3 regions of the Actinosynnema sp. NPDC023658 genome follow, and region 3 is predicted to be linked to each of the others. Evidence: riboswitches for the same ligand, from Rfam matches in the RefSeq annotation. Region 3 holds a riboswitch; each other region holds the start of a gene.
The links. Region 3 has a riboswitch for glycine ahead of gcvT (glycine cleavage system aminomethyltransferase GcvT). Riboswitches for the same ligand answer to the same signal wherever they lie in the genome.

Region 1: another riboswitch for glycine. It lies ahead of gcvP (aminomethyl-transferring glycine dehydrogenase); the one in region 3 lies ahead of gcvT (glycine cleavage system aminomethyltransferase GcvT).
Region 2: another riboswitch for glycine. It lies ahead of gcvH (glycine cleavage system protein GcvH); the one in region 3 lies ahead of gcvT (glycine cleavage system aminomethyltransferase GcvT).

Annotation. Positions count from the first base shown of each region.
Region 1 is NZ_JBFAAX010000219.1:1,158-8,983, forward strand. It holds gene AB0G02_RS21385 (hypothetical protein) at 1-88, shown strand, start outside; gene AB0G02_RS21390 (CDP-alcohol phosphatidyltransferase family protein) at 322-909, shown strand; gene gcvH (glycine cleavage system protein GcvH) at 969-1,352, shown strand; gene garA (glycogen accumulation regulator GarA) at 1,466-1,927, shown strand; gene AB0G02_RS21405 (MerR family transcriptional regulator) at 1,942-2,625, shown strand; gene AB0G02_RS21410 (bifunctional nuclease family protein) at 2,792-3,265, shown strand; gene AB0G02_RS21415 (MerR family transcriptional regulator) at 4,297-4,863, shown strand; glycine riboswitch at 5,052-5,143, shown strand; gene gcvP (aminomethyl-transferring glycine dehydrogenase) at 5,299-7,826, shown strand, end outside.
Region 2 is NZ_JBFAAX010000015.1:2,711-10,536, forward strand. It holds gene AB0G02_RS03700 (SSI family serine proteinase inhibitor) at 104-457, shown strand; gene AB0G02_RS03705 (AarF/UbiB family protein) at 753-2,666, shown strand; gene AB0G02_RS03710 (hypothetical protein) at 2,738-3,523, shown strand; gene AB0G02_RS03715 (glutathione peroxidase) at 3,652-4,137, shown strand; gene AB0G02_RS03720 (L-serine ammonia-lyase) at 4,196-5,560, opposite strand; gene gcvH (glycine cleavage system protein GcvH) at 5,565-5,945, opposite strand; glycine riboswitch at 6,090-6,186, opposite strand; gene ald (alanine dehydrogenase) at 6,380-7,486, shown strand.
Region 3 is NZ_JBFAAX010000100.1:6,246-14,071, reverse strand. It holds gene AB0G02_RS14410 (hypothetical protein) at 1-162, shown strand, start outside; gene AB0G02_RS14405 (malonic semialdehyde reductase) at 287-892, opposite strand; gene glyA (serine hydroxymethyltransferase) at 1,032-2,297, opposite strand; gene gcvT (glycine cleavage system aminomethyltransferase GcvT) at 2,313-3,533, opposite strand; glycine riboswitch at 3,659-3,757, opposite strand; glycine riboswitch at 3,758-3,845, opposite strand; gene AB0G02_RS14390 (DUF3817 domain-containing protein) at 3,909-4,211, opposite strand; gene AB0G02_RS14385 (hypothetical protein) at 4,227-4,712, opposite strand; gene AB0G02_RS14380 (helix-turn-helix transcriptional regulator) at 4,823-5,311, opposite strand; gene AB0G02_RS14375 (hypothetical protein) at 5,514-5,675, opposite strand; gene AB0G02_RS14370 (CaiB/BaiF CoA-transferase family protein) at 6,210-7,349, opposite strand; gene AB0G02_RS14365 (acyl-CoA dehydrogenase family protein) at 7,349-7,826, opposite strand, start outside.

The sequences.
Region 1 (7,826 bases), on a different contig from region 3:
CGGCGTCGACGACCGGGGTCGTCCCCAAGCGCTCAGCGGTGACGAGCTGCAACGCCGCGGCTGGAGCCGCACCCGCTCGAACAACTGACCCTCGGACCTCGAACAACCGGACGATCCCGGACCTCGAACACCCGGACGAACGCCGGTCGACCCCGCCCACCCGAGCGGGTACGACCCGCACCGACCGTGCCGCGCCGGCACCGCGCGTCGACCACCGCCGGACACCGCGAGCCCCTTCGACGGGCCACCGCGGGTCCTCCGGCCACGTCGCACCGCGAGTCGGCCACCGGGGCACGCCGGGCGGCCCTCTACAGTGCGGACGTGTCGCACGATCCAGCCGACCGGCTGCTGACCATCCCGAACGCGCTGAGCGTGTTGCGGCTGCTCGGCGTGCCCCTGTTCCTGTACCTGCTGCTCGTGCCCCACGCCGACGGCTGGGCGCTGGTCGTGCTGGTCGCGGCGGGCCTGTCCGACTGGCTCGACGGCAAGGTCGCCCGCTGGCTCGACCAGGCCAGCAGGCTCGGCGCGCTGCTCGACCCGGCCGCCGACCGGCTCTACATCCTCGCCACGCTGCTCGCGTTCGTCGTGCGCGGCATCGTGCCCTGGTGGGTGGCTGTGGTGCTGGTCGGCCGCGAGGTCGTCGTCGGCGTGTGCCTGCCCGTGCTCCGGAGTCGCGGCTACGGCCCGTTCGAGGTGAACTACCTGGGCAAGGCGGCGACGTTCAACCTGCTGTACGCGTTCCCCATGCTCCTGCTCGCCCAGGGCACCTCCACCGCCGCGCAGGTCGCCCGGCCCGTGGCGTACGCGTTCATGGTCTGGGGCGGGGCCTTGTACCTGTGGTCGGGGGTGCTGTACGTCTACCAGTTCACCCTCGCGATGCGTCGACGGCCGGGGGTCGCGCCGGCCTGAACGCCGACGTGGGAAGATCCGGCAGCGAAGATCCACCGTCACTGAAGGAGCACACCGCGGTGATTCCCGAGGAGCTCAAGTACACCGAGGAACATGAGTGGGTGCTGCGCACAGGTGAGGACACCGTGCGCGTGGGCATCACCGACTACGCCCAGGAGCAGCTCGGCGACGTCGTGTTCGTCCAGCTGCCCGAGCTCGGCGAGCAGGTCGCGGCCGGTCAGACCCTCGGCGAGGTGGAGTCCACCAAGAGCGTGTCCGACATCTACGCGCCGCTCGCCGGTGAGGTCGTCGCGCGCAACGACTCGCTGGACCAGCAGCCCGACCTGGTGAACACGGACCCGTACGGCGAGGGTTGGATGGTGGAGCTGCGGCTGGACGACCCGACCGCGGTCGACGACCTGCTCGACGCCGCCGCGTACCAGGAGCTGGCGGCGCAGGGGTGACGTCGATCTTCCGGCGGCTCTTCGGTCGGTGGGGGAGCCGCCCCTCAGACAAGGGTTCGGGCACGATAGGTTCTAGCGGTCTCGAGAGTTCCAGCAGCAGGAGGAGAGCTCAGGTGAGCACGAACGACGGGCCAGGCGTTCCGCCCGAGCAGTCCCCGGAGCGGACCTCCGTCTTCCGGGCCGACTTCCTCGCCGAGGTCGAGGGCGCCGAGGCGCCCGCCCAGGAGCCGGCCGTCGCGGGTGTCGACGCGCTGCCCGCCGGATCGGCTCTGCTCGTGGTCAAGCGCGGCCCCAACGCGGGGTCGAGGTTCCTGCTGGACCGCGACACGACCAGCGCGGGGCGGCACCCCGACAGCGACATCTTCCTCGACGACGTGACGGTCTCCCGCCGCCACGCCGAGTTCCGCCGTGAAGGCGGCGAGTTCGTGGTCATCGACGTGGGCAGCCTCAACGGCACCTACGTCAACCGCGAGCCCGTCGACCAGGCGGTGCTGGCGAACGGCGACGAGGTGCAGATCGGCAAGTTCCGCCTGGTGTTCCTGACCGGTCCGGGCGCCGGGGGCCAGGGGGCCTGAGCGATGGGGCTCCGGTGACGGCGGCCGGGCGGCCACGCGGGGGGTTGAGCATCGGGGCGGTGCTGGCGCAGCTGCGACCCGACTTCCCCGACGTCACCATCTCCAAGATCCGATTCCTGGAGTCGGAGGGGTTGGTCCGCCCGGCGCGCACGGCCTCCGGGTACCGGCAGTTCACGTCCGCGGACGTGGACCGCCTGCGGTACGTGCTGTCCGCCCAACGCGACCGGTACCTGCCGCTGAAGGTCATCAAGGAGCAGCTGGAGGCGGCCGACCACGGCGCGTCCAAGGCGTTGCGCGCGGCCGACCTCGCCCCGCCCGCCGGGCACCGCGTCACCCGCGAGGACCTGCTGGCGCGGGCCGGCGTCGAGCCCGGTGTGCTGGCGGACCTGGAGCGGCACGGCCTGATCAGGGCCGGTGCGGGCGGGTTGTACGACCACGAGGCGGTGCAGATCGCGTCGACCGTGCGGGCGATGGTCGAGCACGGGGTGCCGGCGCACCACCTGCACCCGTTCCGCGCCGCCGCCGACCACGACGTAGGGCTGGTCGAGCAGGTCGTCGGCGCGGCGGACCGGCAACGCGACCGGGCCGGTGCGGACGACGTCGTGCGGGAAGTGGCGGCGCTCTCGGTCACCCTGCACGCACTGCTGGTGAAGGTGGGTCTGCGCGACGTGGTCGGCCGCCCTGTTTCGCCCAGGTGAACGCGTGTCCGCATCGTGATCGGAAGCGCGCGGGATCGTGATGGGAAGCCGGCGGGCGGTTGCGCACTGAGCCCGCTTGGCGGGTAGCGTCGAAACTGTACGTGGGGGATCCTCGTGAGGTAGCGGGGACGCCAGAATTTCAGCGCGCTGAGGGAGGCGAGACCCGATGAGCGAAATGCGCGTCGTCGGCGTGCGGGTGGAACTGCCCGCCAACCAGCCGATCCTGCTGCTGCGTGAAACCGAGGGCGAACGGTACCTGCCGATCTGGATCGGATCGGTCGAGGCCACGGCGATCGCGTTGGAGCAGCAAGGTGTCCGTCCTGCCCGGCCGTTGACGCACGACTTGCTCAAGGACGTCATCGGGGCCCTCGGCAGGCAGTTGGAGCAGGTGCGGATCACGGACCTGCAGGAGGGCACGTACTTCGCGGAACTCGTGTTCGACGGCGACATCCGGGTGTCGGCGCGGCCCAGCGACTCCGTGGCGCTGGCCCTGAGGATCGGCGTGCCGATCCACGCCGAGGAGTCCGTGCTGGCGGAGGCGGGCCTCATCATCCCGGACGAGCAGGAGGACGAGGTCGAGAAGTTCCGCGAGTTCCTCGACTCGGTGTCCCCGGAAGACTTCCGCGGCGCCGACACGTAGGCCGCGGGCACTCGGGTCTCGACACGTGCCGCCCCGCACTCAGCCGCCTCGCAGCGGCCGAGCGCGGTACGCGACCAGGCCACCCACCGGCTGCCGGTCGGTGTGGTGCGCCCAGACCGTGCCGGTCGAACTTCGTCGCGGTGGGGCCGGTAGGCGTCGCGTCTTCACGTAGTCCGGGCTGCTTCTGAGCCGCGCTGGTAGCCACGCTCCTCCACGGGTCCATCCAGCACTGTCCACCTCGCGCCGTCCACACCCGAGCCAAGCCCCGCATCGCGCGCTGCCCGGCCGCGCGTCGCCACAGGCCTCCGCCCCCTGCACCGCTGGACCGCTGATCCGGCGCGCTCCATCCCGCCGCACCCTCACTCGCCACACACCCGCGCTCTCCGCGCGCCTCCGCTGCCGCTGCCCGCTCGCCGCCCGCCCGCCTCTGCTACCCGCTCGCGAGCCACCGCCCGCCCGCTGCCGCCACCCATCCACGCCACCCGCCAGCGCTCCCGTTGCCAGCCTGCGGCCCCGCTGGCCCGCTTACCGCCTGCGGCCTCACTCGCGGCCCCGCCTGTGGCCCTTCCTGCCCGCCCGGGGGTCCTGTCGCCCGTGTGTCCGGCGGCTGCCTGTGGACAACTAGGGCAGGCGCGGTGGGGGTGTGGACAAGCGGGTCGGGTGCTTGACAAAGGTCGGCACTTGCGAAGGGCCGGGACGGCGGTCGGGCGCCGGGGACGGCCCTTCGCAAGTGTGTGCGGTGCGTTGTGGATCAACCCCGCGTGCCACCTCCGGGTGTCACAAGTTCGGATTACACAACGTCAACATCGTTCGGCTAAACGATCACTAAACGTCATCCGAATGGCTTACGCCGGGCGACTCTCTCAACCTCAACCTCACGTTGAGGCCAGACACGCCCCGCGCGTCGCGTTGACCTGCCCCCTAGGCGGTCTTACCGTCGAACTCAGGTGAATTGCCACGGTGTTATTCGGGCACCGCGGCGGCTTCACGTTGGTCGCCGGTCGTCGTGACCGGACCGAGGGGAGGCAGGCGTGGTCGAGGAAGCGCCCATCCGGGCCGGATCCGGTGAACAGGGTGAACTGTTCCCGGACTCCTCGCTGCCGGACGAACTGGTCGGGTACCGCGGCCCCGCCGCGTGCCAGATCGCGGGCATCACCTACCGCCAGCTGGACTACTGGGCGCGCACGGGGTTGGTCAACCCGACGATAAGGAGTGCCCAGGGCTCAGGCAGCCAGCGGCTCTACTCGTTCAAGGACATCCTCGTCCTCAAGGTCGTCAAGAGACTGCTGGACACCGGCGTCTCGCTGCAGAACATCCGGGTCGCGGTCGACCACCTGCGCCGCCGCGGCGTGCAGGACCTGGCCCGGATCACGCTCTTCAGCGACGGGACGACGGTCTACGAGTGCACGTCCCCGGAGGAGGTGGTCGACCTGCTGCAGGGCGGCCAAGGGGTGTTCGGCATCGCGGTCAGCGGCGCGATGCGGGAGATCAGCGGCACGATCCACGACTTCCCCGCCGAACGCGCTGACGGGGCCGAGATCGTGGAGCCGTCCGACGACGAGCTGTCCCGCCGCCGCCGCACCCGGGCCATCGGCTGAGGCGGACGAGAGAGGCCACCGGAGGGTCGGAAGCGGCCCGAGGCCCACGGCGAGCGACCGGAGACCGACTGCGAGCGACCGACTGCGAGCGACCGGCGGCGGGCAGGCGGCGTACCGGGCACTGAGATCCACGTCGCGCGACGGCATTGCCCGCACGTCCAGCGGGTAGTCTTTCGCGCGTAGTCGCTTTATCCCGCGCGGGAGAGTCCGAGCCAGCCTCGGCGCCGAAGGAGCAAATCCTCCCCGGAACCTCTCAGGTGCAAAGGACCGCGCGGGTGAGACGCCTCTGGAAAGCGGGTCGGGCACAACCGGCCGACCCCGCCGACGGTGCAAGCCCGCCAGCCGGGTGAAGCTCTCAGGCGCCCGACGTCGGGCGGAAGACAGAGGGGGAGGGCAACGGCAGAAGTCTGTCCGGAGCCCTGGAGGCCAGCACCGATGACGCAGGACCGCATCCCCCTCGCCGCACTCGAGCACGGCACCCCGTTCGCCGACCGGCACGTGGGCCCGCGGCCCGCGGAGCTGGCCCGCATCCTCGACGTGATCGGTGTCGGCTCGCTGGAGGAGCTCGCGCAGCACGGTATCCCCGAGTCGATCCGCGAGCGCGACCTGGTGCTGGACCTGCCCGCGCCCGCCACCGAGACCGAGGCGCTGGCCGAGCTGCGCGCCCTGGCGGCGCAGAACCGCCCGATGACGCAGATGATCGGCCTCGGCTACTACGGCACGACGACCCCGCCGGTGATCCGCCGCAACGTGCTGGAGAACCCGGCCTGGTACACGGCGTACACGCCGTACCAGCCGGAGATCTCCCAGGGCAGGCTCGAAGCGCTGCTGAACTTCCAGACCGTCGTGGGCGACCTGACCTGCCTGCCGCTGGCCAACGCCTCGATGCTGGACGAGTCCACCGCCGCCGCCGAGGCGATGACGCTGGTCCGCCGGGCGGGTCGGTCCAAGTCGGACAAGTTCGTCGTGGACGCGGACACGCTGCCGCAGACGCTGGCCGTCATCGAGACGCGTGCCGAGCCGCTGGGCATCGAGATCGTCACCGCCGACCTGTCGCAGGGCATCGAGGGCCTCGGCCTGGGCGGCGACTTCTTCGGCGTGCTGCTGTCCTACCCCGGCGCGTCCGGTGTGGTCCGCGACCACGCGGCGGTGATCGAGGAGGTCCACAAGGCGGGCGCGCAGGTCGTCGTCGCGGCCGACCTGCTGTCGTTGACGCTGCTGCGCCCGCCCGGCGAGATCGGCGCGGACGTCGTCGTCGGCACCACCCAGCGGTTCGGCGTGCCGGTCGGGTTCGGCGGGCCGCACGCCGGGTACATGGCGGTGCGCCAGGGCCTCGAACGGCAGCTGCCGGGACGGCTCGTCGGCGTGTCGGTCGACGCGGACGGCTCGCTCGCCTACCGCCTCGCCCTCCAGACGCGGGAGCAGCACATCCGCCGGGAGAAGGCGACCAGCAACATCTGCACCGCGCAGGTCCTGCTCGCGGTGATCGCGTCGATGTACGCGGTGTACCACGGTCCGGAAGGGCTGAAGGCCATCGCGACCCGCGCGCACCGGATGGCGACCGTGCTGGCCGCCGGCCTGCTGGAGAACGGCGTCGAGGTCGTGCACGGCGAGTTCTTCGACACCGTGCGGGCCAGGGTCGAGGGCCGCGCCGCCGACGTCGTCACCGCCGCGCGCGAGCTGGGCGTGAACCTGTGGCAGGTCGACGCGGACGTCGTGTCCATCGCCTGCGACGAGACCACCACGCGCGACCACCTGGAACGGGTGTGGAAGGCGTTCGGCGTGACCGTCGCGGACGTGGACGGCCTGGACGCCGACACCGCCGACGGCATCCCCGCCGACCTGCGCCGCACCAGCGACTACCTGACCCACCCGGTGTTCCACTCGCACCGCTCCGAGACCGCGCTGCTGCGCTACCTGCGCGCGTTGTCCGACAAGGACGTCGCGCTGGACCGCAGCATGATCCCGCTCGGCTCGTGCACGATGAAGCTCAACGCCACGGCCGAGATGGAACCGATCACCTGGCCGGAGTTCGCCGACCTGCACCCGTTCGCGCCGCCGTCGGACGCCGCCGGCCTGCTGACGATCGTCGCGGACCTGGAGCGGTGGCTGGCCGAGGTCACCGGGTACGACGCGGTGTCGTTGCAGCCCAACGCGGGCAGCCAGGGCGAGTTCGCCGGCCTGCTGGCGATCCGCGCCTACCACCGCGCCAACGGCCACGCGCACCGCGACGTGTGCCTGATCCCGTCCAGCGCGCACGGCACCAACGCCGCGTCCGCCGTGATGGCCGGGATGCGGGTCGTGGTCGTCAAGTGCGACGACCACGGCAACGTCGACATCGAGCACCTGCGCGAGACGGTCGACGCGCACCGCGACGACCTGGCCGCGATCATGATCACGTATCCGTCGACGCACGGGGTGTACGAGGACACCGTGCGCGAGGTCTGCGGGCTGGTGCACGACGCGGGCGGCCAGGTCTACATCGACGGCGCGAACCTCAACGCGCTCATCGGACTGGCCCAGTACGGCAAGTTCGGCTCGGACGTGTCGCACCTGAACCTGCACAAGACGTTCTGCATCCCGCATGGCGGCGGCGGTCCCGGTGTCGGTCCGATCGGCGTGCGGTCGCACCTGGCTCCGTTCCTGCCGAACCACCCGCTGCAGCCGTCGGCCGGTCCGGCGACCGGCGTCGGTCCGATCAGCGCCGCGCCGTGGGGCTCGGCGTCGATCCTGCCGATCTCGTGGGCGTACGTGCGGATGATGGGCGCGGACGGCCTGCGCCGGGCGACGCTGACCGCGGTGGCGGCGGCGAACTACGTGGCACGCCGGTTGGACGAGCACTTCCCGGTGCTCTACACCGGCGAGGGCGGCTTCGTGGCCCACGAGTGCATCCTCGACCTGCGCCCGATCACCAAGGCGACCGGTGTGACGGTGGACGACGTGGCGAAGCGGTTGGCCGACTA
Region 2 (7,826 bases), on a different contig from region 3:
GTCGACCACCCCGGCGCGGCCCTGGTCGTCGACCTCCCGACGGGGACCACACGATCCGGTGAGTTCCCTGGAGACGGCGGTGCCGGGCGGTCAGGCTGGGACCATGCCAGCACTTCCGTTGATCGCGGCGTTGGCCGCGATGATCCCGCCCTTCGTCTCACCCGAGTCGAGCTACGTGCTCAGCGTGCAGCGGGGGGAGGCGTTCCAGATCGCCCCGCTGACGTGCGAGCCGACCGGCGGCCTGCACCCCAGGGCCGAGCAGGCCTGCCTCGCGCTGTCCGATGTGGACGGCGAGATCGCCGGCCTGGCGACCGGCGAGGCCCTGTGCACGCTCGAGTACGCCCCGATCCGGGTCAAGGCCTCCGGCAGGTGGCGCGGTGAGACCCGGGAGTTCGAGGCGGAGTTCCCCAACCAGTGCGTGATGCTCGCGGAGACGGGCCCGGTGTTCGACCTCTGACGCAGCACGGGGTCGCGGCGCACCCGTGGAGGGGCCCGCGACACCGCCGCCGAAGTCGTGGCCCCTCCCGGGGTTCTGCCGAGGTCCTCGGACCTCTCAGGCGACCGTAGGGACTCCGGGACCCGACCGTCAACTTTCTTCACATTCATGAAATGAGGCCGTCACAGGGCTCTGCGCACACCAGCCCGCGATGAGACGCGGCCTGGGCCATCCGAGTGATCGGATCTCTCGAAACAGCACGCACCGTCTCAGGCAGCCCCCTCTATCCTCCGCGCGAACGCTTGGGGGAAGACGTATGGGTGATTTCGTGCTGTACACGGTCGGCATCCCGCTGACGTTCGTGTCGTTGGTGCTGGGCATGGCGCTGGCCGCCCGGCGCATCCTCGGGATGCGCGTCGGGCTGCTGCGCACCGCGGTCGCGTGCCTGCTCGGCCTGTCGATGTCCAAGGCCGCGCTGAGCGCCATGCCCGGCCCGGACACCGCGCCGTCGCTGGCCACCGTGCAGATCGGCATCTCGCTGCTGCTGATGATCGCGCTGCTCACGTTCGCCGAGATCGTCGTGCCGACCGGGTCGATCCCGCCGCCCACCGAGTGGTGGCGCGCGCTGCGCGGCCGGGTCACCCGCGCCCGCCGGTACTCCCGGATCACCGCGATCGCGTTCCGGCACGGCCTGGGCCCGTACCTGCGCGGCCGGGAGCGCACCGACACCCGGCTCGCGCGGTCGTTGCGGCTGGCGCTGGAGGAGGGCGGGATCACCTTCGTCAAGCTCGGCCAGGTGCTGTCCACCCGGCCGGACCTCATGCCGCCGGACGTGGTGGACGAGCTGACCTCGTTGCAGGACATGGTGCCCGCCGCGCCGTGGCCCGCGGTGCGGGAGGTGCTGGTGGCCGAGCTGGGGCAGCCGCCGGAGGAGGTGTTCGCCGAGTTCGACGAGCGGCCGATCGCCGCCGCGTCCGTGGCGCAGGTGCACCGGGCCCGGCTGAAGTCCGGCGAGGACGTGGTGGTGAAGGTCCAGCGGCCGGGCGTGCGCCGGGTGGCCGAGGGCGACCTGGACATCGTGAACCGGCTCGCGTCGACGTTGCACCACAGGACGCGGTGGGGCAAGGCGATCGGCGTGCGCGACCTGGCCGCCGGGTTCTCCGCCGCGTTGCGCGAGGAGCTGGACTTCCGGGTCGAGGCGCGCAACCTGGCGGCCGTGCGCGCGGCGTCCGCGGACACCGACGTGGTGCTGCCCGCCGTGCACGCCGACCTCTGCACGGCGCGCGTGCTGGTGATGCAGCGGCTGGAGGGCGTGCCCGTGCGGTCGGCGGCGCTGGAGTCGGTGGACCGCGACGCGCTGGCCCGGGCCCTGCTGGACGCCCTGCTGCGCCAGGTGATGGTCAACGGCGTCTTCCACGCCGACCCGCACCCCGGCAACATCATGCTGCTGCACGACGGCAGGCTCGGCATGCTGGACTTCGGCTCGGTCGGCCGCATCGACGCGCAGCTCCGGTCCGCGCTGGGCAAGCTGCTGCTCGCCGTCGACCGCGGTGACCCGGCGAGCCTGCGGGACGCGCTGCTGGAGCTGGTGACCAGGCCGGACGAGATCGACGAGCAGCAGCTGGAGCGCGCGCTCGGGCAGTTCATGGCGCGGCACCTGAGCACCGGGATGCGGCCGGACGTGGGGATGTTCGGCGACCTGTTCAAGGTGGTCTACCAGTACGGGCTGAGCATCCCGCCGGAGATCGCCGCGGTGTTCCGGGCGCTGGCGACGGTGGAGGGGACGCTGAGCGCGCTGTCGCCGGGGTTCAACATCGTGGCCGAGTCGCGGGCGTTCGCGGACCAGCAGTTCAGCGCGCACCTCACGCCGGAGTCGCTGCGGCGCACGGTCACCGAGGAGCTGCACTCGATGCTGCCCATGCTGCGCCGCCTGCCCCGGCGGGCGGACCGGATCTCCAGCGCGTTGGAGCAGGGGCGGCTGGGGGTGGGCGTGCGGCTGTTCGCGGACGACCGGGACCGGCAGTTCATCGTCTCGCTGCTGCACCAGGTGATGCTGACCGTGCTGGGTGCGACGGCGGGCGTGATGGCGGTGCTGCTGCTGGGGGCCGAAGGAGGACCGGAGGTGGGTCCGGGCCTCACGCTGTTCCAGGTGCTCGGCTACAACCTGCTGGTCATCAGCGTCCTGCTGGGGCTGCGGGTGGTGGTGACCATCTTCCGGCCCCGGGGCTGAGCTTCCGGTTTTCCGGTCGACGGGCGGGTTTTGCGGTTGACGGGTCGGGTTCGCGCCGCACACTGGGTCGCATGGCCCACTTACCGGGGGACCTGGCGGAGGCGCGGCGTCGGGCGCGGTCGGACCGGCACGCCTACGCGTTCCCGCTGCTGTTCTTCGGGATCGCGTCGTTCCTGTCGGTGCCGCTGTACGCGCCGTCCTCGCCCGCGCCGCGCCTGGTCGTGCGGCAGGTGGAGTACAACCCGCTGTCCGTGCTCGGCGCGCACCCGGAGGTCCGGCACCCGTTGCTGCTGGGCCTGTACTGGCTGGTCGTGCTCGTGGTGGGGGCGGCGGCGACGGTCCGGTGGTACCGCGGGCGCGGCGCGCGGGTGGGCATCGACACGTCGACCATGGGCTACCTCGGCGCGGTGGCGATCGGCCTGAGCGCGCCGCTGGTCGCGATGGGTCTGCTCCGGCTGCTGCCGATGACGTCGATCGGCGTGGTGACCCCGGAGTCCGGCACCGGCGCGGGCCTGATCGTGCTGGCGGTGGCGACCGTGCTGTGGCGGGTGCGCGCGCCCCTGCCGCTGACGCTGGTGGCGGCCGTGGTCGGGACCGCGCTGCTGCAACTCGCGCACAGCGCGTTCGGGCAGTTCATCGCCATCGGCCTCGGCCTGGTGGTGCTGGCGGCGCTGGAGCGCAGCACCACGTTCACCACGATCGTGGCGGCGTACGTGGTGACGCTGTGCCTGACCGGCGTGTTCGCCCCGCTGAGCCTCGTGCCCGCGACCACGCTGACGATGGCGATGGCGACGATCGTGCTGCCACCGGGATTCGTGCTCGTCCTCGGCGGTCTGGCGGGCTTGCGGCGCGGCTGAGCACCCGACCGCGTCGTCGGACGACGTGGTCCGGCCGGCCCATCGCCGTGCTGGGGCTGGCCGGGCCGGTCGCTCGCGGAGGTAGCGGCGGCGCGGGCGCCGGTGGAGCGGCACGTAGCCTCGCAGCCATGAGCATCCACGACATCCCGCTGCGCACGCTGTCCGGTGAGCCGTCCAGCCTGGGCGCGGTGGCGGGCAAGGCGTTGCTGGTGGTGAACGTCGCCTCGAAGTGCGGGCTGACCCCGCAGTACCAGGGCTTGGAGCGGCTGCACGAGCGGTACGCGGACCGAGGGTTCTCCGTGGTCGGGTTCCCGTGCAACCAGTTCGCCGGGCAGGAGCCGGGCACGGCGGAGGAGATCGCGACCTTCTGCTCCACCACGTACGGTGTCACGTTCCCGCTGTTCGAGAAGATCGACGTGAATGGTCCGTCCCGGCACCCGCTGTACGAGGAGCTGACGGCGTTCGCGGACGCCGATGGCGCGGCCGGCGACGTCCAGTGGAACTTCGAGAAGTTCCTGGTGGCCCCGTCGGGCGAGGTGATCGCCCGCTTCCGCCCGCGCACCGAGCCGGAGGACGAGTCGATCGTGAAGGCGATCGAGTCCGTGCTCCCGTAGCACCACCGCCGACCGGGACGCGGGAGGCGGCACACAGCGACCACCTCCCGCGTCCGGGTCAGCACTCGATGACGTTCACCGCGAGCCCGCCGCGGGCGGTTTCCTTGTACTTCACCTTCATGTCCTTGCCGGTCTCGCGCATGGTCTTGATGACCTTGTCCAGCGACACGAAGTGCGAACCGTCGCCGCGCAACGCCATCCGCGCCGCGGTGATGGCCTTGATCGACGCCAGCGCGTTGCGCTCGATGCACGGGATCTGCACCAGTCCGCCGATCGGGTCGCAGGTCAGCCCGAGGTTGTGCTCCATGGCGATCTCGGCCGCGTTCTCGACCTGCTCGGGTGTGCCGCCCAGCACCTCGGCCAGCCCTCCCGCCGCCATCGAGCACGCCGAGCCCACCTCGCCCTGGCAGCCCACCTCGGCGCCCGAGATCGACGCGTTCTCCTTGAACAGCACGCCGACCGCACCGGCCGTGAGCAGGAACCGCACCACGCCGTCGTCGGACGCGCCCGGCACGAACCGGGTGTAGTAGTGCAGCACCGCGGGCACGATGCCGGCCGCCCCGTTGGTCGGCGCGGTCACCACGCGACCACCCGCGGCGTTCTCCTCGTTCACCGCCAGCGCGAACAGCGTCACCCAGTCCATCACCCGCAACGGGTCCGTGGCGTAGTGCTCGGCGGCCATCGTGCGGCGCATCTCCGCCGCACGCCGCCGGACCTTCAACCCGCCCGGCAGCACACCGGACTCCGTGCAGCCGCGCTCGACGCACTCCTGCATGACGGCCCAGATGTGCAGCAGGCCCGCCCGCACCTCCGCCTCGTCCCGCCACGACAGCTCGTTGGCCAGCATGACCTCGCTGATCGACAGCCCGGTCTCCCGGCACCGCGCCAGCAGCTCGTCACCGGTGCGGAACGGGTGCGCGACCGGCGTCTCGTCGGCCTTGATCCGGTCGGTGCCGGTGGCGTTCTCGTCCACCACGAACCCGCCGCCGACCGAGTAGTACACCGCCGAGTCGACCACGGCGTCACCCGAGCGGGCGGTGAAGCTCATCCCGTTGGGGTGCAACGGCAACGACTTGCGCCGGTGCATCACCAGGTCGGTGTCCTCGGTGAACGCGATCTCGCGCACGCCGCCCAGCCGCAGCCGCCCGGTGGCGCGGATCTCCGCCACCCGCCGGTCGGCCTCCACCGGGTCGACCTCCTCGGGCCGGTGGCCCTCCAGGCCGAGCAGGACCGCCTTCGGGCTGCCGTGCCCGTGCCCGGTCGCGCCGAGCGACCCGAACAGCTCCACGTGCACCCGGTCGACGGACGGCAGCGAGGGGCCCAACCGGTCGGCGAACATCACCGCCGCGCGCATCGGGCCCACGGTGTGCGAACTGGACGGTCCGATCCCCACGGAGAACAGGTCGAACACGCTGATCGCCATGACGTCAGTCCCCGGTCAGTTCCGCGTACCTGGCGGCGGTCAGCAACCCGGTCGCGTCGGTCACCGCCACCTTGAACAGCCAGCCCTCGCCGTACGGGTCGTCGTTGATCAACGACGGGTCGCTCACGGCCCGGTCGTTCACCGCCACGACCTCGCCGCTGACCGGCGCGTACAGGTCGCTGACGGACTTGGTCGACTCCAGCTCGCCGCACACCTCGCCGGACGTGACGACGGTGCCGAGCGCCGGCAGCTCCACGAACACGATGTCGCCCAGCGACCTGGCCGCGTAGGAGGTGATGCCCACGGCCACGGGGTCCTGGGTACCCGGTACCCAGTCCACCCACTCGTGCTCGGGCGTGTACAGCAGGTTGTCCGGAAAGGTCACGGCAGCGCTCCCTGAGGCGAGGTCTCCAGCCCCACTCTGTCCTGGGACCTGAGAGCTTCGCCCGACCGGACGCGACGGCTGACCGTCGATCCGACCCGGCTTGCACCGTGGGTGCGCGCATGGCGGCGCGCTTTCCAGAGTCGCCTCACCCGAGCGGTTCTCGCTGCCTGAGAGTGTGCGGGGTACTTGCTCCTTCGGCGCCCCGGCACACGTTCACCGAGGTCTCTCCCGCGCGGGTTCCGGCGCTCATGCTGCGCCGCGGCCGATGTTCAGTTGGTGGTCCGCACGCTAGGTGCCACCCGGACGGGTGTCAACGCGACCGGCTGTTTGTCCGATCCGCACAACCACACCCTGGCCCCTTGGTGTGCTCAGCACGATGACACCGATCACCGCTTACCGGACCTTGGGTGTAACACCGGTCAAAGGAGCCCACCGTGCGCATCGCCGTCCCACGCGAGATCAAGAACCACGAGTACCGCGTCGCGCTGACTCCGGCGGGTGCGCACGAGCTGACCGAGCGCGGCCATGACGTGCTGGTCGAGACCGGCGCGGGCCTCGGTTCGGCCATCACCGACGACGAGTACGCCGCCGCCGGCGCGAAGGTGCTGGCCACGGCGGACGAGGTGTGGGCCGAGGGCGACCTGGTGCTCAAGGTCAAGGAGCCCGTGGCCGAGGAGTACCCGCGGCTGCGCAAGGGCCAGGTCCTGTTCACCTACCTGCACCTGGCCGCCGACCGGCCGCTGACCCAGGCGCTGCTGGACTCGGGCACCACCGCCATCGCCTACGAGACCGTGCAGACCGCGAACGGCGCGCTGCCGCTGCTGGCCCCGATGTCCGAGGTCGCGGGCCGCCTGGCGCCCCAGGTGGGCGCGTTCGCGCTGATGAAGCCCTCCGGCGGGCGCGGCGTCCTGCCCGGCGGCGTGCCCGGTGTGCACCCGGCGCGCGTGGTCGTCATCGGCGGCGGCGTGGCGGGCCTGAACGCGGCGGGCATCGCCGTCGGCATGGGCGCGGACGTGCAGATCCTCGACACGAACGTGGACCGCCTGCGCCACATCGACGCCCTCTACCAGGGCCGCCTGCGCACCGTGACGTCCACCCGGTTCTCCGTCGACCAGGCCGTCGTGGAGGCCGACCTGGTCATCGGCGCGGTGCTGGTGCCCGGCGCGAAGGCCCCGAAGCTGGTGAGCAACGAGCTGGTGTCCCGGATGAAGCCCGGCTCGGTGCTGGTCGACATCGCGATCGACCAGGGCGGCTGCTTCGCGGACTCGCGGCCGACCAAGCACGACGACCCGACCTACCAGGTGCACGACTCGGTCTTCTACTGCGTGGCGAACATGCCCGGCGCGGTGCCGCGCACCTCGACCTACGCCCTGACCAACGTGACCCTGCCCTACGCCGTCGCGCTGGCCGACAAGGGCTGGGAGACCGCGCTGCGGTCGGACGGGTCGCTGGCGCTGGGCCTGAACGCGCACGAGGGCGCGCTGACCAACCTGCCGGTCGCGGAGGCGCACGGGATGACCCACACGCCGCTCGACCTCTGAGACCACCGGCCACGAAGGCCGGACACCACGAAGGGCCCCGCTCACGAGCAGTGAGCGGGGCCCTTCGGCGTTAAGACGGCCCGCTCAACCAGCCTGGGGGTCACTGGGAGCGGGCCGCGCCACCAATGTTAGCGGGGAACACGCCACCGTGCCCAGCCACCCCCACCGATCCGGGTCGACTTTTCGCCCGGCGGTGGCGACACGCTGCGTGAGTGCTTCACCTAACGAGTGAAATCCTGGGGTAACGGGTAAGTCACGACGGCCTGGCGACCGATGCACAGGACGGTAACCCCGCAGCTACGGAGCGGGGTCGTCCGCTCGCGCGGCGTCTCGCCGCGCC
Region 3 (7,826 bases):
CAGGTGACCCTGGCCGGGTGGCCGCTGTACACGTACTCGAAGGACGAGGCGCCGGGCAAGTGGCAGGGCCAGGGTGTCGGCGGCACCTGGTTCGTGGTGCAGCCCAACGGCAAGCGCAACGTGGAGTGCCTGCCCCCGGGGGTGACCGCGCCCGCCGCCTAGCCGTTGTCCACTGTGGAACGCCCTGATCCCCCGGCCTGGGGTTGGCCGGGGGGTTTGGGCGTTGTGCAGCCGGACAGCGCGGGGACGACGGGCCCGGCGGGCCGGTCGGACCGGCGGCGGGCCGTCAGACGGTGCGGACGACGTCGGCGTAGTCCAGGCGCGGGTTGCGCGGGTGGGTGCCGGAGTGGTCCGGGTGGCCGATGTTCACGATCACCAGGGGCAGCTCGGCGGTGTCCGCGAAGAACTCGTCGCGCACGCCCTCGGCGTCGAAGCCGCTCATCGGGCCCGCGGCGAGACCGGCCGCGCGCACGCCGACGATGAAGTAGCCGACCTGCAGCAGCGCGCTGGTCTTCGCCGCCTCGGCACGCCGGGCGTCGTCCGCGAACGCCGCCTTGGCGCCCGGGTAGTGCGGGAACGTCCGACCCAGGTGCTCGTGGAAGTCGGTGTCGGCGGTCAGGACGGCGGTCACCGGTGCGGCGAGCGTCTTGGCCCGGTTGCCCTCCGCCATGTGCGGGGCGAGGCGGGCCTTGGCCTCCTGGCCGCGCACGAACAGCACGCGCAGCGGCTGGCTGTTCATCGCCGTCGGGCCCCACTTGACGAGGTCGTAGACGTCGCGGAGCTGCTCGTCGGTCACCGGCTCGTCGGTGAACGCGTTCGCCGTCCGGGCCTCGCGGAACAGCAGGTCCTGCGCCTCGGTCGGCAACGCCAACGTGTCCAGTGTCGCGGTCATGGTGCCTCTTTCGGTTGTCCCGTACGCGTGTGGCGTTCGGGACAACCTCCGGTGGGCCACGCCTATTTCGTGGCGCCCTTCACAGGCGCGTCCGTCACAGGCGCTCGCGTCACAGTCGCTCGCGTCACAGGCGCCTGCGTCACAGCGTCGGGTACAGCGGGTGCTTGGCGGCCAGCACCTCGACCCGCGACCGCAGCTCCGCCAGGTCCGGCGACGGCTGCAGCGCCGCCGCGATGATGTCCGCCACCTCGGTGAAGTCCGCCGGGCCGAACCCGCGCGTGGCCAGCGCGGGCGTGCCGACGCGCAGGCCGGAGGTCACCATCGGCGGGCGCGGGTCGTTCGGCACCGCGTTGCGGTTGACCGTGATCCCGACCTCGTGCAGCCGGTCCTCGGCCTGCTTGCCGTCCAGTTCGGACGCCACCAGGTCGACCAGCACGAGGTGCACGTCCGTGCCGCCGGTGAGCACCTTCACACCCGCCTGCGCCGCGTCGGGCTGCGACAGCCGCTCCGCGAGGATCTTCGCGCCCTCGACCGTGCGCCGCTGCCGGTCGACGAACTCGGGCGACGCGGCGTGCTTGAACGCCACCGCCTTGCCCGCGATCACGTGCTCCAGCGGACCGCCCTGCTGACCGGGGAACACCGCCGAGTTGATCTTCTTCGCCAGGTCGGCCTCGTTGGTCAGGATCACCCCGCCGCGCGGACCGCCGAGCGTCTTGTGCGTGGTCGTCGTCACGACGTGCGCGTGCGGCACCGGGCTCGGGTGCAGCCCGGCCGCCACCAGCCCGGCGAAGTGCGCCATGTCCACCATCAGGTACGCGCCCACGGCGTCCGCGATCCGGCGGAACTCCGCGAAGTCGAGCTGACGGGGGTAGGCCGACCAGCCGGCCACGATCAGCTTCGGCCGGTGCTCGACCGCGAGCCGCTCGACCTCGGCCATGTCGACCCGGCCGTCGGACTCCGACACGTGGTAGGGCACCACGTTGTAGAGCTTGCCGGAGAAGTTGATCCGCATGCCGTGGGTGAGGTGGCCGCCGTGCGCGAGGTCGAGGCCCAGGATCGTGTCGCCCGGCTGGAGCAGGGCGAACATCGCGCACGCGTTGGCCTGCGCGCCCGAGTGCGGCTGCACGTTGGCGAAGCCCGCGCCGAACAGCGCCTTGACCCGCTCGATCGCCAGCCGCTCGATGACGTCGACGTTCTCGCAGCCGCCGTAGTAGCGCCGGCCGGGGTAGCCCTCGGCGTACTTGTTCGTCAGCACCGAGCCCTGCGCCTGGAGCACCGACACCGGCGTGAAGTTCTCCGAGGCGATCATCTCCAGCGTGCTCTGCTGCCGGTGCAGCTCGGCGGCGACGGCGTCCGCGACCTCGGGGTCGAACTCCGCGAGGGAGGTGTTGAAGTGCTCGGACATGTGTGGGTCTCTCCCTTAGCTGGTTCGCTTGTAGAAGGGCAGTGCGACGACTTCGACCGGCTCGTGCTTGCCCCGGACGTCCACCGACAGCGCGGTGCCGGGCTCGGTGCTGCCGACGGCGACGTACGCCATCGCCACCGAGTACCCGAGGGTCGGTGACAACGCGCCGCTGGTCACCTCACCGATCCGCTCGCCCGCCGCGTCCAGCACCGGGTACCCGTGCCGGGGCGCGCGGCGGGAGGTGGTCTTGAGGCCGACCAGGACCTGGTCCACGCCCTGCTCGGCGGTGGCGGCCAGCGCGTCGCGGCCGACGAAGTCGCCCGGCTTGTCGAGCTTCACCACCCGGCCGAGGTTCGCGTGGAACGGCGTGCGGTCGCGGCCCAGCTCGTTGCCGTACAGCGGCATGCCCGCCTCCAGCCGGAGCGTGTCGCGGCAGCCGAGACCCGCGGGCCTGAGGTCGTGCGGCCGGCCCGCCTCCAGCAGCGCCTGCCAGACGTGCGCGGCGTCGTCCGGCGCGACGAACAGCTCGAAGCCGTCCTCGCCGGTGTAGCCGGTGCGGGCCAGCAGCACCGGCTTGCCCGCCACCTCGGTCGGGTAGGAGGCGTAGTACTTCACGGTGCCGAGGTCGGTGGGCGTGAGGCCGGCGAGGATCGCGGTGGCCTTCGGGCCCTGCACGGCGAGCAGCGCGTAGTCGGTGGACCTGTCCTCGACCGAGGTGTCGAAGCCCTTGGCCCGCTCGACCAGCGCCTCGTGCACCACGGCGGCGTTGGAGGCGTTCGCGACGACCAGGTACTCGGCGTCGCCGGCCGACGTGCGTTCCCCAGCGGAGGGCGCATTGGAATCGGCCGACGTGCGTTCCCCAGCGGAGGGCGCGTTGGAATCGGCCGACGTGCGTTCCCCAGCGGAGGGCGCGGCGGGGTCGAGGCGGTACACGATCAGGTCGTCGATGACGCCGCCGTCTGCCTCGCAGATCATCGTGTAGCGGGCGCGGCCGACGCCGATCGCGGACGCGTGGCCGACGAGGGCGTGGTCGAGCGCGGCGCCCGCCTCCGGGCCGGTGAGCACGATCTCACCCATGTGGGTCAGGTCGAACAGGCCCGCCGACGTGCGCACCGCGTGGTGCTCGGCCAGCTCGCTGTCGTAGCGCAGCGGCATCCGCCAGCCCGCGAAGTCGGTGAACATGGCCCCCAGCGCCTCGTGCTCGGCGTGCAGGGGCGTGCGGCGGCTTTCCATCAGGCGGGGTCCTCCCTGGGTGCGGACGTGGCGGCGGGGCCGACCGGTCGGGTCGGCGGGCGCTGGCCAGTCCGGGAACTACACGGGTGAAGGATGACACGGTCCACCGGAGACTCCTCGTCGAGAGAGCCTCCCCCTCTGTCATGAGCCTGAGAGCTTCGCCACCGGGTGAGGGCGGCTTGCACCGTGGGCGAGGCGCACCGGGCACGCCTGCTTTCCAGAGTTGCCTTCGTCGCGCGGTAGCTGTGCCTGAGAGATTCCGGGGAGGAGTTGCTCCTTCGGCGCCCCGATCGGGGACTCTCCCGCGCGACATCGACGGCCGTGTTCAGTTGGTACCGCCAGACGCTAGGGGTGCCCGGCGGGCGGGGTCAACCCCGGTCACAGGCCCTTCTCGGCCCGGACGCTCTCGACCACCTTGCGCTCGGCGTAGAACGACACGAACGGGATCGTGCCCGCGAGCAGCACCAGGACGGTCCCCTTGATCGACCAGCGGGCCTTGAGCGCGAGGTCGACGGTGAGCACCAGGTAGACCGCGTAGAGGAAGCCGTGCACCGGGCCGACGACCCGCACCATGCCCGCGTTGCCGCCCGCGTACTTGGCGATCATGGCGACCACGAGCAGCAGGAGGCCGACACCGACCACGTAAGCCATGAACCGGAACCTGCTCAACGCGCCGCTCATCGCCCTACCTTCGCTTCACCGCTGGTCCCGCGCGTGGAGGGCGGCGAGCATGCGGTTGTAGGCCGCCAGCTCCTCGTCCTCGTCGTCCGCCGCGGGTGCTCTGACGGGCTCAACGGTAACGACCGGCTGCGACGGCACGGCCACCGGCTCCGGGGCGACCTCGTCGGCACCGGGAGCGGCGTGCGGCGCAACGTCGGTTGCGACGTGCGGCGCAGGCTCGGGAGCGGCGTGCGGTGGAGCGTCGGGGGCGGCGTGCGGCGCGGTCCCGGACGTGGCGGCCTCGGCCTTGCGGCGCGACTCCAGCCTGACCATGCGCCACACCACGAACGCGGGGAAGAGGCCGAACAGCGGCCACTGGAAGACGTAACCGAGGTTCTGGAACGTGCCACCGGCCTCGGAGAAGCGCTCCCACTGCCAGTAGGCCAGGCCGCAGCACACGACCAGCGACGCCACGCAGAGGGCCGCGACGGCCAGCCGCTTGGGGGTGATGAGGCGTCGCACGGCTCAAGAGTACTTCGTGCGTTCCCGCGGGCTGGGGCTCCCCGCGCAGGAGCCCGCCCCTCAAGGCGTGGGCTCCTCGACCGCAGGAGCCCGCCCCGACTTCGTCGGACCTAGGCCACGCCGTCCCGGCGTTGCCTCTGCAACCTGGCCACGCACCAGGCCGCCGCGCTACCCCGACGCAGGTGCTGGAGCACCGTCATCGGGCCGAGGCGACGACCGAGGTCGGCGGGCGTGAGCCCGGCCGCCCGGTAGTCCAGAGCGCGCTGGTCCAACGGGCTGATGCCCGCGTCCCACCACAGCTCCGCCTCGGACAGGTCGCCCACCAGCTGCCAGTAGCTGGCGGCGGCCGCGAGCAGGACCTCGGGCACCTCGGGCGCCCGCTTCCGCATCGCCGTCACGTACGCCGGATCCGCGGACTCGACCTTCACCAGGCCGCGGGGACCGCCATTCGCCCGCTGCACCGGGATCCCCGGCGCGGACGGCGGGGCTTCCGCGAGCCACGCGTCCTTGATCCGGTTCACCTCCTGCAGCTCGGCGTCGTCCGAGCGCTCAGCCGCCCACTGCCGCAACAGCTCGTCGACTCCGGAGTCCTCGACCATTCTGCCTCCTCATCGGTCGAAGATCAGCCAATGCGACGCACCGTATTAGCGGCTAACGACAACCGCTAGACCCTGGTTTGTCCAAAACCCTGTTACCAGGGCGTTATAGCCCTCATTCCACCCGTACGGTGCAACCGCCAGGGTGCATGGTCACCCCTCGTGACCGCATTGAGCGGAGTTCGGCGGGGTCGGCCCGGCGCCCCTAGCCGAAGAGGCTGCGGACGAAGGTGATGATCGACTCCGCGCCGGACTGCAGCCACCCGAGCGCGGTCCGCACCGCCTCGGCGGACTCGTTCGGCCGGGTGATCAGGAGGAACAGCACCAGCGCGACCGCCGCCAGTGTCACCACCTTCTTGACGTTCACTGATCGGTCTCCGTCCGTGTCACTGGGCAGGGCGGCCGAGCGCCGCTCCGGTCGTGTCGACCGTCATGGTCCCCCATTCACCCGGACGATGACGATCGAACCCGCCGCCATCGCTCGACCGGTCGCAGGATCGGCCACGCAGACATGCTTGAACCCTGCCTGCTGTCACCCGATCGGACGATCAAGGGGACCTGCGGTCCCGCCGATCACCAAGGTACGGGCACTCGCCCACCCCCCTGGCACGGACACCGAGGTGCAGCGACACCGTCATCCTTCACAGCCCATCACCTGATTGCGCCGGAGCACGCACCGAGCGTGACAAAGGCCGATGTCGGCCGCCACTCATTTCCAGTACCCCATCAGGTGATTTCTCGCGCCCTCTTTTCGATCACGCGCGGGCCCGTTCACACCCAGCCGGTTCACCCGAAGTTCACCCGAGCCGGTGCACCCGGTCCCCGTTCGCCCGGCCCCGTCCACCCGGCCCTGTCCACCTGGGCCCGTCGACGCGAGGCGGATCACGCGGGGCGCGACGGCTCAGCCGACCACCCCGGCCCGCCGCAGCCCGGCCACCTCGTCCGGCCCCAGTCCCAGCTCGGCCAGCACCTCGGCCGTGTGCTCCCCCACCGCGGGCGGCGGGCCCGGTGTCCCGGCGGGAGTCCGACCGAACCGGGGCGCGGGCGCCGGCTGCGCCACCCCGCCCACCTCGACGAACGTCCCCCGCCGCGCGTTGTGCACGTGCGCGGGCGCCTCGCCCGGTGCCAGCACGGGCGCGAGGCACGCGTCGGTCCCCTCGGCCAGCGCCGCCCACTCGTCCCTCGTCCGGGTGGCGACCGCCGCGGCGATGCGGGACCGCAGCTCCGGCCAGTTGGCCGGGTCGTGCCGCCCCGGCAGCCCGGCGTCGGCCAGCCCGAGCACCGCGAGCAGCTCGTCGTAGAACTTCTCCTCCAGCGCCCCGACGCTGACGAACCGGCCGTCCGCCGCCTCGTAGACGTCGTAGAACGGCGCACCGCCGTCCAGCAGGTTCTCCCCGCGGCCGCCGGGCCAGGCGCCCATCGACGACATCCCGTGCACGAACGTCGTCAGCAGCGCGGCGCCGTCGACCATGGCCGCGTCCACCACCTGCCCGCGCCCGGACCGCTCCCGCTCGTAGAGCGCCGCCAGCACGCCCATCGCCAGCAGCAGCCCGCCGCCGCCGAAGTCACCGATGAGGTTGAGCGGCACGGTCGGCGGCGCACCCGCCCGGCCGATCGGCTCCAGCGCGCCCGCCACCGCGATGTAGTTGATGTCGTGCCCGGCGCGGTCGGCCAGCGGCCCGTCCTGGCCCCACCCGGTCATCCGCCCGTAGACCAGCCGCGGGTTGCGGGCCAGGCACTGCGCCGGGCCGATGCCCAGCCGCTCCACCACGCCCGGCCGGTAGCCCTCGACCAGCACGTCCGACTCCGCGACCAGCCGGAGCACCAGCTCGGCGCCCTCGGGTCGGCGCACGTCCACGCCGATCGACCGCCGCCCGCGCCCCAGCAGCGGCACCCCTGCGCTGGTCGAACCGGGCGTGCCACCTACCCGGTCCACCCGGACCACCGACGCGCCCAGGTCGGCCAGCACCATGCAGCCGAACGGCCCCGGCGCGAGCCCGGCCAGCTCGACGACCTTCAGCCCCTCCAGCGGCCCCGGCACTAGAGGGACCTCGCGATGATTTCCTTCATGATCTCGTTCGTGCCCCCGTAGATCTTCTGCACGCGCGCGTCCGCCCACGCGCGCGCGATCGGGTACTCCGTCATGTAGCCGTAGCCGCCGAACAGCTGCACGCACTCGTCGACCACCTGGCAGAGCCGTTCGGTGGACCACCACTTGGCCATGGCCGCGGTGGGCACGTCCAGCCGGCCCTCCAGGTGGTCCTGCACGCACTGGTCGACGAACGCCCTGGTCACGCGCGCCTCGGTGGCGCACTCGGCCAGCTTGAACCGGGTGTTCTGGAACTTGATCAGCTCCCGGCCGAACGCCGTGCGGTCCTTGACGTAGGCCAGGGTGAGGTCCACCGCCGCCTCGATGCCCGCCACCGACGCCACCGCGATGATCAGCCGTTCCTGCGGCAGCTGCTGCATCAACTGGATGAACCCCTGGCCCTCGCCGGTGCCGAGCAGGTTCGCCGCG